One region of the Flexivirga sp. G2 genome, then DNA from elsewhere that is predicted to be linked to it. Evidence: predicted binding sites of a transcription regulator. Region 1 holds the regulator's gene; each other region holds the start of a gene.
What was found. The regulator LexA, encoded in region 1, represses DNA repair genes until DNA is damaged. The targets are predictions, from matches to a motif close to TCGAACANNTGTTCGA.

Region 1 (4,550 bases):
TGCACGCTCCGATCGCGGTGATCAGCGTGGGTGCGGACAACGACTACGGGCATCCCGCGCCGCGGACTCTCGATCTCCTGGCGCAGAGCGATTCGACGGTGCTGCGCACGGATCGGGGCGGGGATATCGCGATCGTCGCGCACGAGGGCGGACCGTTGGTCGCCCGGCCGTGAAGAGGCGCTACTGCGCCGGAGGGTGCGCGGCTCAGGAACAGACGTTCTTGGCGCGTGCGGCCTCGCACAACGCCTCGAGGGTGGCCGAGACCGCGGGCACACGCTGCAGGTCGGGGGTGGTGACGGCATACACCGCGCGCCGGGAGGCAGGGTCCATCGGCACGGTCACGACGCCGGGGTTGCTCGCCGAGCGGCGGATCAGATCGGGGATGAGGGCGACGCCCAGCCCTTCGGCGACCAGGCCGAGGACCGCCACGTAGTCCTCGGTCTCGAACGCGACGTCGGGGTTGAAACCGGCGCGATCCGCGAGGGACAGCAGGTGACCGCGACATCGCGGACAGCCGGCGATCCACGGCTCGCTCGCCAGGTCGGCGAGCTTGACCTTCTTCGACTTCGCCTTCGGGTGGTCCAGCGGGAGCGCCAACCGCACCTCGTCATCAAGGAGCTTGCGGGTGACGAACGAGTCGATGTCCTCCTCGCCGCGCGCGAGATCGGTGCCCTCGTAGGCGAACGCGACCGCCACGTCGCACTCACCCGAGCGCAGCGCGGCGAGTGATTCCGGCGGCTCGGCCTCGGTGAAGCTGACCTGCACGTCGGGAAAGCGCTTCTTGACCAGCGCCAGTGCGCGGGGCACCAGGGTCGATGACGACGAGGGGAAGGCCATCAGGCGCACTCGTCCTGCTCGCAGGCCGGCGATCGCGGCGACCTCGGACTCGGCCGCGTCGAGCGCGGCGAGCACCGGGTTGGCGTGCCGGGCCAGGACCTGCCCGGCCTCGGTGAGACGTACGCTGCGACCCAGGCGCTCGACGAGGACCGTGCCGGTGCGGTCCTCGAGTCGCCGAACCATCTGCGAGATGGCCGGCTGGGAGTAGCCCAACGAGCTCGCCGCAGCCGTGAAACTGCCGTGATCACTGATGGCTTTGATGACCCTGAGTCCAGCTGCGTCGATCATCCTCCGATAATAACATTTCGTTATTATTGATGACTACTTGTTCGATATCGCTAATCAACATTTCGGCGGCAATCCAGCACCGCCGTGTCGGGTCCGAGGGCAGGACCGTTCCGACTCGTTGCGTGTGAGACCTTGACGGTGTGGTGACTACGGATCCGGCGGCGCTGACCGACCTGGTGAGTCGTGGGGGAGTCCTCGCCCTGACGGGTGCCGGGCTCTCGACCGAATCCGGAATCCCCGACTACCGCGGAGCGGACGGTCGGCGCCGGTTCCACCCGATGACGGCGCAGCAGTTGTTGGCCGATCCCGCAGCGCGCCAACGGTATTGGGCCCGTTCGTATGTCGGCTGGCCGCGCTTCGCTGCCGCCCGACCCAACTCCGGGCATACGGCGGTCGCCGCATTGCAGCAGGCCGGGTTGATCGGCCCGATCATCACTCAGAACGTCGACGGCCTGCATCAGGCCGCCGGTGCCGACCGGGTGGCCGAACTACACGGCAGCCTGACCCACGTCGTGTGCATGCAGTGCGGCGAGCACTATGCACGCTCGATGGTCGACGAATGGCTCCAGCTGGCCAACCCCGACTTCGACCGGTCTGCCGACGGACCGCTGCGGCCGGACGGCGATGTGGCGATCGCCGAATCCCTGATCAGCGAGTTCCGGGTGGTGCACTGCATCATCTGCGGTTCCGACCGGTTGAAGCCGGACGTGGTGATGTTCGGGGAGTCCGTGCCGAAGGAACTCGTCGCGCAGTGCTTCACCCGGGTGGAGGCCGCTCGCGCGATCCTCGTTCTCGGATCCTCGCTCGCGGTCATGTCCGGCTACCGCTTCGTCCGTCGCGCCGTACGGGAAGGGATCCCGGTCGCGGTGATCACTCACGGATGGACGCGTGCGACCGACGAGGAGGTATCGGTGCGCATCGACGCGCCACTCGGAGCAACCCTGACGGCGCTGGTGGAGACGCTCGGCGGAGTGCAGCGGGGAGACGTCGCGGGGTGATCAGACGCGGCGCAGCACGGCGGTGACCTTGCCGAGGATCGTCGCGTCGTCACCGTCGATCGGGTCGTAGGCGTCGTTGTGCGGCAGCAGCCAGACCTTGCCGCGTGCCCGCTTGAACGTCTTCACGGTCGCCTCGTTGTCCAGCATGGCCGCGACGATGTCGCCGTTGGTCGCCGTCGGCTGCTGGCGGACTACGACCCAGTCGCCGTCGCAGATGGCGGCATCGACCATCGAGTCGCCGACCACCTTGAGCAGGAAGAGGTCGCCCTCGCCGACGATCTGCTTCGGCAGCGGGAACACGTCCTCGACCACCTGCTCGGCCAGAATCGGGCCTCCGGCGGCGATGCGCCCGACGACCGGAATGTATGACGCCTCCGGCCGTTCGTCACCCAATCCGGTCTCGTCGACGCTGGACTCCGACGCGCCGCGCACGCTCGAGCCACCGCGGTAACCACGGGTGTCGGTGGCGTCCGGATCGATGACCTCCATGGCGCGCGGACGGTTGGGGTCACGCCGCAGATAACCCTTGCGCTCCAGCATCGTCAGCTGGTGCGCCACAGAGCTCGGACTGGTCAGGCCGACGGCATCCCCGATCTCCCGCAAGCTCGGTGGATAACCGCGCCGATCAACGGAATTGCGGATCACCTGCAGCACTTTCCGCTGCCTGGTGGTGAGGCTCTCACCGGCGCGGTCGGGAAGTTCGTGCACCTGTGCCATCGCTGTCATCTCCTCGTCGGCGAACGGTTCGCTCGAAGCGGCCGGCGAGCGTGCTGCGCGGACCGGAATCCGAACGGTTGTCGGTGGTCGGTGCTTGCCTTGGCTTCGTGAAAACAGCGTATGGGTTTCGGACACAGTTTCCAAACATCTGTACGACGCGTGTCTCGACGACATCGAACGTTCGTGCTATACATCCGACAGGTGTGCGATCGCACGCGTGTTCGGATGGCGCTGGTCGTCCGGGCGGTGTGCACCGGTTCGCGACGGAGATTCAGGAGGAAGAGATGAGTGCAGTTGCGCAGTGGGACGGGGCGGTTCGGCCGGGGCAGGCCCGCAGGCACCTGCGGGCGGTTCCGACAGGGCCGTCGGCACACGGTGGTGGGTCGGGCGTCGGGGTGCGGGTCGAGCCGACCGGGCTGCGACTGACGGCTCGCGGTCGCCGGCTGCTCGGCATTGTGGTCGCCGTCGTGTTGGTGATCGGGGGAGGAGCAGCGGCGCGCGCGTGGGCCGCGACCCCGGGTGACGCGGGCCGCTCGGTGACGGTCCGTCAGGGCGAGACCCTGTCGGGGGTCGCCCACCGCGCCTACCCGTCGATGCCCATCTCGAACGCCGTGACGAAGGTTGCGCTGGCCAACGATCTCAACGGGCTCCAGGTCGTCGCCGGGCAGCAGTTGAAGCTGCCCTGATCGACGCTCCGACACGCGGTGTTCCGGGCTGCTGACCAGCGGTTTTCCAGGTGCGGACGACGGGTCTTGCGATTGGGCGGGGATCGGCCTAACATCCCTATATCTAGTAGTTACACGGATGGGATTCGTCCACATCTAGTCCACATGCAGAGCCCGGTCGTCCCCAACTCGTCCACCACTTACCCACAACTTCGTCCACAGGTGACGACGTTCCGGGTCGGTGGCAGAGGACGCGGGGTCGGACGCCGGATCGAGCGGAGAGGAGTCGTTCGTGCATTGCCCGTTCTGCCGTCACGACGACAGTCGCGTCGTCGACAGCCGCACGAGTGAGGACGGCACCTGCATCAAGCGACGCAGGCAGTGCCCGAGTTGCGGTAAGCGCTTCTCGACCATGGAGACCGCCAGCCTCACCGTGGTGAAACGGTCCGGTGCCAGCGAGCCCTTCAGCCGGCAGAAGGTGTTGCTGGGCGTGCGCAAGGCATGCCAGGGCCGGCCGGTGAGCGAGGACGATCTCGCACTGCTCGCACAGGAGGTCGAGGAGTCGATCCGTGCACAGGGCGCGGCGGAGATCGACGCCCACGACGTCGGACTCGCGATCCTGGGTCCGCTGCGCAACCTCGACGAGGTCGCCTATCTCCGATTCGCCTCGGTCTACCAAGCCTTCAACGACCTCGAGGACTTCGAGTCCGCGATCGCCCTGTTGCGCGCCGAGCGGCCCGCGACGGGTGTCGAGCCGGATCGCCGTCCCGCCGACGACTGAGTCGTCCACCCGCAGCACACACAACCGTCACAGCACACATCTCGCAGCACATCGCACAACATCGCACAACATCTCCGCAGCACCGTCGAACCACCTGAGGTGGAAAGGAAGTTGGACATGACCGACACTGCAGACGCCGGCCCCAAGTCGAAGCGCGGCAACCGCGCGGGCAAGGGGTTGACCGTCGAGCGAATCTTCACAACCCCCGGCGTGCACCCGTATGACGAGGTCACCTGGGAGCGTCGCGACGTCGTCCAGCAGAAC
Region 2 (4,550 bases), 830 kb from region 1:
CGGCACGCCGGCCGCGGACAGCGAGGTATTCGACGATGCGGTCCTTCACGTCGTCCAGTCCATGGTGGTCGGCGTCCAGCACCTCGCGCGCGGCAGTGATGTCGGTGCGGTCGGATGTCTTGTGTTTCCAGGGGAGTTCGAGGACAGTGTCGAGCCAGGTGCGGATCCAGCCACCCTCCGGGCTCTGGTCGCTGGAGCGCTCCAGTTTGCCCACCTCACGCAGCGCCGCCTCGCGAACCTCGTCCGGCAGGTCGGCAGCCTCGACACGCGATCGGTAGTCGTCGGCACCCTCGGGCTCGTTCTCGCCGAGTTCCTTGCGAATGGCGTCCAACTGCTGGCGCAACAGGAATTCTCGCTGGCTCTTGTCCATGCCGTCGCGGACGTCATTGGCGATCTTGTCCGAAACCTCTTGCTCGGCAAGGTGATCGCCGGTCCACGCGATGAGGGTTTCGAGGCGCGCGTCGACGTCGGTCTCCTCGAGCAGCTGCACCCTCTGCTGCGCCGAGAGGTATGACGCCCACCCGGCCAGGTCGGCCAATGCGTGCGGGTCCGTGGTGGACTCGACGTGGTCGATGACCTGCCACGCGTTGCGGTGTTTCAGGGACGCGACCACCAGTCGCTTGTAGTCGGTGGCGAGCTCCGGGGTGCGGTCGGTCGGCGCGCCGGGCTCGACGATCTCGATCTCCACCCAGAGCGCGGCCCCGGGGCCGGCGACTCCGCGTCCGATGCGGCCGCGGTCGGTGGCACGCAGGACTGCGGCCGGCTCGCCGCTCGGCATACGGCCGACCTGTTCGATGGTCGCGACGGCTCCGACGGTCGGGTAGGCGTCGTCGATGCGGGGCGCGAGCAGTAGTTGTTCGAGGCCGGCAGCCCGCGCCGCATCGACGGCGGCACGCGCCTCGTCGTCGAGCTCGATGGGCAGGGTCATGCCGGGCAGTGCCACCTGGTCGTGCAGAAAGAGCACCGGCAGCTCGGTTGTTCGGGTCATCGCTCTCCTCGTGAGGCGTATGGCGACACGAACGGGTTCGTCGGCCGGTGCCGGTGGACGGGTCGTGTCGCTGCGAAAGTTGAGTCTTATCGGCTCAAGGCTTTGCGGGAGAGTTTTGTTCCCGAGGGTTCGCAGCGCCTGGTGCATGCTGAGCGGATGACGATGATGCCCAACTCGTGGCGTCAGACCGCCCGGGGCGAGGGCCGCGTCAGTCAACGATCCTGAGACGTGGCGGTTCTGCGGTTTCCGGCGCTGGGTCCGCGTCGGCGTCCGGTGTGTCGTCCCGCACTGCGTCCGCTCGCACCCACTGCGGGTCGCTGCCATAGCCGGCGAACGCGGGCAGCACGCACAGCCACTCGCCGTCGTCCCGTTCCTCTCGGTCTTCGACTGACGCAGGGATCCACACCGGGTTGCCAAAGGGATCTTTTCCGGCGCGGAATGAAACGTGTCTGATTCCCATTCCTCAGAACGTAGCACTCATGTTCGACAACGAGGCGCCCTCGCGGTGCGCGACCTCACCCTCAGGCCAGTCCGAAGAACGGTCGACACGGATCGAAACCGCTGACAGACAGCCTCGTTCGTGGTTGCGCCGACCAATCGGATCGACCCAGGACGAGGTGCTGCAGGTCAATCGTCTCGGTCCCGGTGTCGTGTGACCGGATTCCGTCGTCGCGGTAGCCGAGGTGCCGACTGACGCCGAGGGACGCATGGTTGGTGACGAGGGCTGAGGTGATTGCCTTGTCGGCGCCGAGTTGCTCGAACGCGAAGGCCAGGGCGAGCTCGCGAGCTTGGATGCCGAATCCCTTGCCGCGAAAGGGTTTTGCGATCCAGGACGCACTGTCGACGGTGCGCTGCTGGGTGAACCGCGTGCCCTCCAAGGTCTGTATGCCGAGCGGTTCGCCGCCTCGCCATACGCCGAAGTCGAGCACCCAGTCGTCGATCGACCAGAGTCCGCGGTGTCGCCAGATGCTCTGCACCAGCCGGCGCTCGCGGTCGACCGCGAGCGGCATCCCGGGCAGTGGCGGGTATGCCGGGTCCAGGTCGAAATCATCCGGAAAGATCGCCACGAGGTCGCCGATGTCCGCATCACGCACCGGGCGCAGCGTGAGGTTCGAGTCGGAGACGGCGAAGTCGTCGAACGGCCACGAGGAACGCATTGCAGCACTCTTTCAGAGGGAGTGCCGTCGGTCATCCCGTATATGTTTGTGGCAGTGCTGCATGAGATGACCTATTGCTCAAAACTGTTGTCACATCTGAAGATTGCCGCATTTATCTCTTGTTTGAGAATTCGAACATGCGTATGATCAGGGTATGTCCAAGCAGTCGTCGCTGATCCCCGGTGAGAGCATCGCACGGGCATCCGTCGACGCACTGTTGGCGACCGCGCAGACACTCCTGCGAGAGGCCGCGGACCGGGTGCGTGAAGGGACGGTTGAGGTCTCGCGCGACGAGCTGATCGACCAGGTCGTGGCCTGTCAGCGAGTCCAGAACACCGCGTGGGCGGCGCAGTCCGTGCGCCTCGCGCAGGTTGCCGCGATCGAGGAGGTCGTGTCGCCCGGTGCGACGCCACGAGAGGTCCGGCATGCGATCGGCACGTATGCCGACGAATGGTTGCCCCAGGAGATCGGCGCGCGGCTGGGGTGGTCCGACCGGCAGACCACCAACCGCCTCGGCGATGCCGTCGACGCGATTCGTTGCACGCCAACGCTGTTCGAGCTGACTGCCGCCGGCACGCTCGACCCTCGCAAACTCGATGTCGTCGCTGAGACCCTGCGGGAGGCGTCGCCCAGGGTTGCCCGAAGGGTCGAGTCCGAGCTGCTCGCCGCGATCGACGATGCAACGGCGCCGCAGAGCGACGACTCGCCACCCGCGGACGATGCCGGCGAGCCTGTGCCGCTGACGTCGACCAAGCTGGTGCGGCGCACCCGGCGACTGCTCGCCGAGCTGTCGCCCGCCGACGCCGCCGCTTCGGCCCGAAAGCAACGCGCCGAGGCCATCTGCGTCCAGGCATTCCCGCATCACCAACCCGGGCTGAGCACCGTGCAAGCGATCCTGCCCACCGAGGACGCCATGCGGGTGCTGGCTGCCGTCAACGAGTTGGCCAGGCAACTCCACCAGGACACGATCACCGGCAAGAGCCTCGACGAGTGCCGGGTCGACGCCTTCCTCGACCTGCTGCTTGGGAACGTTTCGATCAGCACCACGTGCGTGGTCCAGGTTCCCGTTCGGTCGGTGGACGAGCATGTCGAGGCGGCCAGGGCGACCGGACTCCGGTCTGATGAAAGGGACGAGTCAACGTCGTCCCTCGTCGAGGCGCACGTGGAGGAGTTGTTGCGCTGCAGCGCACGCGACAGCCTCGATGAGCTGATCCGGCTCGACACACCGACCACGTCGCTCCTGGAGCGCAGGCCGTGCACGGTGGAAGCACTTCTCGACCCGAACTCCGGCGGCCGCATCGTGCCACGGGTCCGAGTCGTCCTCGGTGCCGAGAACACCGATCAGCTGCACGCGCGGCCCGACAGGGACCGACCACCGGAACGCCCACCCGGAAATCACCCGACAGACGATCACCCGGCCCAACGAACGCGCGCATCAACACACTCTCCGCATACCGCCCCGCGTTTCCGCATCGGCGACGTCCTCGTCGAGGGCCTCGGCATCATACCCGCGGCGGTGTTGACCGAGCTGTGCCAGAGGCTGGGCACCAGACTGACCCGCGCACTGGTCGACGCGAGAACCGGTGCGACAGTGGAGACTTCGGACGTCACCTACCGTCCCGGCGCCCGGCTCCGACGATTCGTCGTCACCCGTGATCAGCACTGCCGATTCCCCGGCTGCATCCGACCGGCACGGCTCGACGACGTCGACCACGTCGTGCGCTGGCCCGACGGGACGACGACCGCCGCCAACCTGCAATGTCTCTGCCGGCACCACCACCGCGCGAAGCACGAAGGCGGCTGGGCCGTGTCGATGACGGCTCAGGGCGTCTGCACCTGGACCAGCCCGTCCGGCCGGCGCTACATCACGCGTCCCGCTGATTGAGCCTGCCGATCAACAGCTCGCGCATTGATTCTCGCCTGCATGTCACATTCCGTCGGCGCCGTACGTCTCGTGTGGTGAACCAACCACCCTCTGCACAAGGAGCACCCATGGAACCGCGTATGACGAACCCCGCCGGCCTGCTCGACCCGTCCGCGACGAAGGGCATCCTCGCCCTCGCCGCGGCGGTGCGTGGCCAGGGCGTGCCCGATTCGACTCTCGAGCTGGTGCACCTGCGGGTCAGCCAGATCAACGGCTGCTCGTGGTGTTTGCAATACGGCCTGGAGAACGCCAAGAAGGCGGGGGAGAGCGACGAGCGACTCATCTCGATCGCCGGCTGGCGCGACGCGCCCTACTTCACCGACGACGAACGCGCGGCGCTCCTGCTCGCCGAGCACATGACCCGGATCGCCGACAGCCTCGACCCGGTTCCGGACGCCGTGTGGGACGAGGTCGCCGACCGGTATGACGAGAAGGCACTTGCCGCGCTGGTCGCCTGGGTCGCCACGACCAATCTCTTCAA
Region 3 (4,550 bases), 590 kb from region 1:
CCGAGCAACGTGGCATTGCGGGTGAGGATCTGCGCCAGGTCGTCGGCGGCGTAGAAGTCGAGGTGCCCGGTGAAACCGAATCGATCACGCAGCGGCGCCGGCAGCAGTCCGGACCGGGTTGTCGCGCCGACCACGGTGAACGGCGGCAGTTCCAGCGGTATGGCGGTGGCCCCCGGACCCTTCCCGACGACCACGTCGACCCGGAAGTCCTCCATCGCCAGGTAGAGCATCTCCTCGGCCGGCCGGGCCATCCGGTGGATCTCGTCGAGGAAGAGCACCTCACCCTCGGCCAGCGACGAGAGGATCGCGGCCAGGTCCCCGGCATGTTGTATGGCGGGACCGCTGGTGATCCGGATCGGTTGCTCCAGCTCGGCCGCGATGATCATGGCCAGGGAGGTCTTGCCGAGTCCGGGCGGACCGGACAGCAACACGTGGTCCGGCGGCCGCTGCCGTCGGCGAGCCGCTTCGAGCAGCAGACCGAGCTGGTCGCGAACGCGTGGCTGCCCAGGGAAGTCGGCGAGTCGCTTGGGACGCAGGGCGACCTCGAACCGGCGCTCCTCCTCGTCACCCACCGGGTCGACGATGCGGGACGTGGCGTCGAATGAGCCGTCCGGTTCGGTGTCCATCTCGTCCATCATCTCAGCGTCCCAGCTCACGCAGCGCCGCCCGCAGCAACGCCGACACCTCGGTGACCTCGGGGGCCGCCGCGACGACCTTGGCGACGGCGTCGTCGGCCTGCTTGGCGGACCAGCCCAGGCCGATGAGCGCTTCGGCGACCTGGTCGTGACCGCCACCGGTCGGCGCCGCCGGCACGTCGGGCGCACCCGTCCCGCTGATCGGCCCCACCTTGTCCTTGAGCTCCAGCACGATGCGCTCGGCGCCCTTCTTGCCGATGCCCGGTGTCTTGACCAGCGCAGCGACATCACCACCGGCGATGGCCGCGCGGATCTGATCTGGACTGGCAACAGCGAGCATTGCCAACGCGATTCGCGGACCGACACCGCTGACGGTCTGCACCAGCTCGAAGAGGTCACGCTCGTCGACGGTGCCGAACCCGTAGAGCGTCAACGCGTCCTCGCGCACGACCAGAGTTGTCGAGAGCGTCGCCTCTCCCCCGGTCCGCAGCGCTGCCGCGGTGCCGGGCGTCGTGTGGGTCAGCAACCCGACGCCACCGACCTCGACGACCACCTGGTCGAGTCCGACGTGCAGCACCGTGCCGCGCAGGGTGGCGATCATCCGCGAGCCCCTGCCCGTTGCTTGGCGACCGCGGCCGCGATGCGGTCCTGGGCACCGCCGCGCCATACGTGACAGATCGCGATCGCCAGCGCATCGGCCGCGTCCGCCGGCTTCGGCGGGGTGTCGAGCTTCAGGATGCGGGTGACCATCGACGTCACCTGCGCCTTGTCCGCCCGGCCGTTGCCGGTGACGGCGGCCTTGACCTCACTCGGCGTGTGCAGCGCAAGCGGGAGCCCGCGCCGCGCCGCGGCAAGCATCGGTATGGCGGAGGCCTGCGCCGTGCCCATGATCCCCTTGATGTTTGCCTTGGCGAAGACCCGCTCGACGGCCACCGAGTCGGGCCGGTGCCGCTCCATCCACTCGTCGATCTCGGTCTGCAGGCTGAAGAGCCGCTCCGCCGGGTCGTCGGTCACCGGAGTGCGCACCACGCCGACCGCGATCATCCGCACCGGCTGCCCGATGCCTCCTTCGACCACACCGAGACCACAACGGGTCAGGCCGGGGTCGACTCCGAGCACTCGCACAGCAGGGCAGCTCCTTCTTCGGCGTACGGGGTCCGACATATGTTCGGTCCCCGTCAGCTTAGGCGGGAGTTCCGCCATACCGGCGAAGGCGCGGGCGGCGCGTCGAACGCCGTGCCGAATCAGTCCTCGGCGTCGAGCTCCGCGAGCACCTCATCCGGCACATCGCCGTTGGCGTAGACGTTCTGCACGTCGTCGCTGTCCTCGAGCGCCTCGATGATGCGGAACATCTTCTTGGCGCCCTCCTTGTCGAGGGGCACCTCGACGGTCGGCAGGAAGGACGAGTCGGCGGAGTCGTAGTCGATGCCGGCGCCCTGGAGCGACTCACGCACCGCGACCAGGTCGGTCGCCTCGGAGATGACCTCGAAGGACTCGCCGAGGTCGTTGACCTCCTCGGCGCCCGAGTCGAGCACGACCTCGAGCAGGCCGTCCTCGGTGGCCTCGCCCTCGGGCTGCTTCTTCGGGACGATGACCACACCCTTGCGGTTGAACATGAAGGCAACCGAGCCGGACTCGCCCATCGAGCCGCCGTTCTTCTGCAAGGCGGTGCGAACCTCGGCGACGGCCCGGTTCTTGTTGTCGGTCAGGCACTCGATGAGCAGCGCGACGCCACCGGGTGCGTAGCCCTCGTAGGTCAGCGCGAGGTAGTCGGCGCCGCCGGCCTCGGCACCGGAGCCGCGCTTGACCGCACGGTCGATGTTGTCATTGGGGACACTCGACTTCTTGGCCTTCTGCACCGCGTCATACAGCGTCGGGTTGCCCGCGAGGTCACCTCCACCGGAGCGCGCAGCGACCTCGATGTTCTTGATCAGCTTGGCGAACAGCTTGCCGCGCTTGGCATCGATCGCTGCCTTCTTGTGCTTGGTTGTCGCCCACTTGGAGTGACCACTCATAGATGTCCCTCATCCTCATCGAACGTGCTGGGGTTCGACCGGCAATGTTATCGCCCGTCAGTGTTGCGCCACACGCAGGAAGTATTCGTGCACCCGGTGGTCGCCCGTGACCTCCGGGTGGAACGACGTCGCGAGCAGGTTGCCCTCGCGGACCGCGACGATGCGGCCGGCCGCCGCACCGGTGGCGACCGTGCCGAGCACTTGCACCTCCGGGCCGATCGACTCGACCCACGGGGCGCGGATGAAGACGGCACGGACCGGTTCCGGCCGCTCCCCCATGATGACCGGCATCTCGAGGTCCTCCTCGAAGGAGTCGACCTGCCGCCCGAACGCATTGCGCCGCACGGTCACGTCCAGGCCGCCGAGCGTCTGCTGGTCCGCGGTCGCGTCGAGCACCCGGTCGGCCAGCAGGATCATCCCCGCGCACGAGCCGTATGCCGGCAGCCCCTCCCGCAACCGCTGCCGCAACGGGTCGCGCAACTCGAACGCGCGCAACAGCTTGTCCATCGTGGTCGACTCACCGCCCGGCAGCACGATGCCGTCGAGCCCGTCCAGCTCTTCCGGACGACGCACCAATCGGGTTGTGGCACCGAGCGATTCGAGCGAACGTGCGTGCTCGCGGACATCTCCTTGTACGGCGAGCACGCCGATGACAGTTTTCACCGCAGCAGGGTCCCACAGCGAACCCTGCGGAACATCAGGGAGTCCACCGAGAAAAACCCGATGCGCCGCGGGTCAAGATTCGATAAACTCACGATATATCGCGATGGTGAGGAAAGCTAAGTATTCGCCGTCGCAGCAAACTCGGAGGGGTCGCCGGATGGATCGTCGTTTCGCAGGATTGGTTTGCGGTCGCCGCAGCAAATACGTGGTGCTCGTCATCTGGGTCGTCGCCTTGCTGGCGCTCGGTCCACTCGCCGGGAAACTCTCCGGTGCTCAGGACAATCAGACCTCCTCGTGGCTGCCGGGCAGCGCGGAGGCGACCAAGACCTACGACCAACTCGGCGCATTCGTCGACCGCAACAGCATGCCGGCGATCGTCGTCTACCACCGGGACGGTGGGCTGACCGCCGCCGACCGTGCGAAGGCGACGGCCGACGTTGCGACATACAAGAAGCAGACCCCGCACCTCGGCGGTCCGATCGTGGGTCCGATCCCGTCCAAGGACGGCACGACCCTGCAGACCCTCGTCCCGCTGCACGTCGATCCCAAGTCCGGCTGGAACGACCTGCCGAAGACGGCGAAGGAGATTCGCGCCACCGCGAAGACGGACGCTCGGGGAATGGACGTGCACCTGGGTGGGCCCGTGGGCTTCGGCGCCGATCAGGCCGACGCGTTCGCCGGCATCGACGGCACGTTGCTGTTCGGGACGCTCGGTGTGGTCATCTTCATCCTGCTGCTCACCTATCGCAGTCCCGTGCTGTGGATACTGCCCATCCTCAGCGCCGGCGTCGCGCTCACCGCAGCCCAGGCGTTCATCTACCTCCTGGTCGACCACACCGGCCTGACCGTCAACGGGCAGAGCTACGGCATCCTCACCGTGCTGGTGATCGGTGCCGGCACGGACTACGCCCTGTTGCTCGTCGCCCGATATCGGGAAGAGCTGCGCAGACACGAAGACCGGCACGAAGCAATGGCTTTCGCGCTTCATCGGTCCGGGCCGGCGATCATTGCCAGCGGCAGCACAGTGATCCTGGGCATGCTCTGCCTGCTCGCGGCTGAGATGAACTCCACCAAGGGACTCGGTCCCGTCGCAGCGCTCGGCATCGTGTTCGCGCTACTCGCGATGCTGACGCTGCTGCCCGCACTGCTGGTGACCGTGGGCCGTTGGGTCTTCTGGCCGCGCCGCCCGGCCTACGGCAGCCCCGAGCCGACGCAGAGCGGTGTGTGGGCGAAGGTC

Region 2: a site for LexA is predicted at 2,277-2,292, ahead of ACZ50J_RS03355 (HNH endonuclease signature motif containing protein). Genes of this name have one in related genera too.
Region 3: a site for LexA is predicted at 1,792-1,807, ahead of ruvC (crossover junction endodeoxyribonuclease RuvC). Genes of this name have one in related genera too.

The regions. Positions count from the first base shown of each region.
Region 1 covers NZ_AP039675.1:1,505,832-1,510,381, forward strand. The annotation lists gene ACZ50J_RS07315 (ComEC/Rec2 family competence protein) at 1-173, shown strand, start outside; gene ACZ50J_RS07320 (LysR family transcriptional regulator) at 205-1,125, opposite strand; gene ACZ50J_RS07325 (NAD-dependent protein deacetylase) at 1,269-2,123, shown strand; gene lexA (transcriptional repressor LexA) at 2,124-2,840, opposite strand; gene ACZ50J_RS07335 (LysM peptidoglycan-binding domain-containing protein) at 3,125-3,526, shown strand; gene nrdR (transcriptional regulator NrdR) at 3,798-4,286, shown strand; gene ACZ50J_RS07345 (vitamin B12-dependent ribonucleotide reductase) at 4,404-4,550, shown strand, end outside.
Region 2 covers NZ_AP039675.1:672,549-677,098, forward strand. The annotation lists gene lon (endopeptidase La) at 1-988, opposite strand, end outside; gene ACZ50J_RS03350 (GNAT family N-acetyltransferase) at 1,510-2,145, opposite strand; gene ACZ50J_RS03355 (HNH endonuclease signature motif containing protein) at 2,300-4,030, shown strand; gene ACZ50J_RS03360 (carboxymuconolactone decarboxylase family protein) at 4,138-4,550, shown strand, end outside.
Region 3 covers NZ_AP039675.1:2,090,942-2,095,491, reverse strand. The annotation lists gene ruvB (Holliday junction branch migration DNA helicase RuvB) at 1-626, opposite strand, end outside; gene ruvA (Holliday junction branch migration protein RuvA) at 640-1,236, opposite strand; gene ruvC (crossover junction endodeoxyribonuclease RuvC) at 1,233-1,760, opposite strand; gene ACZ50J_RS10145 (YebC/PmpR family DNA-binding transcriptional regulator) at 1,880-2,650, opposite strand; gene pdxT (pyridoxal 5'-phosphate synthase glutaminase subunit PdxT) at 2,708-3,313, opposite strand; gene ACZ50J_RS10135 (MMPL family transporter) at 3,471-4,550, shown strand, end outside.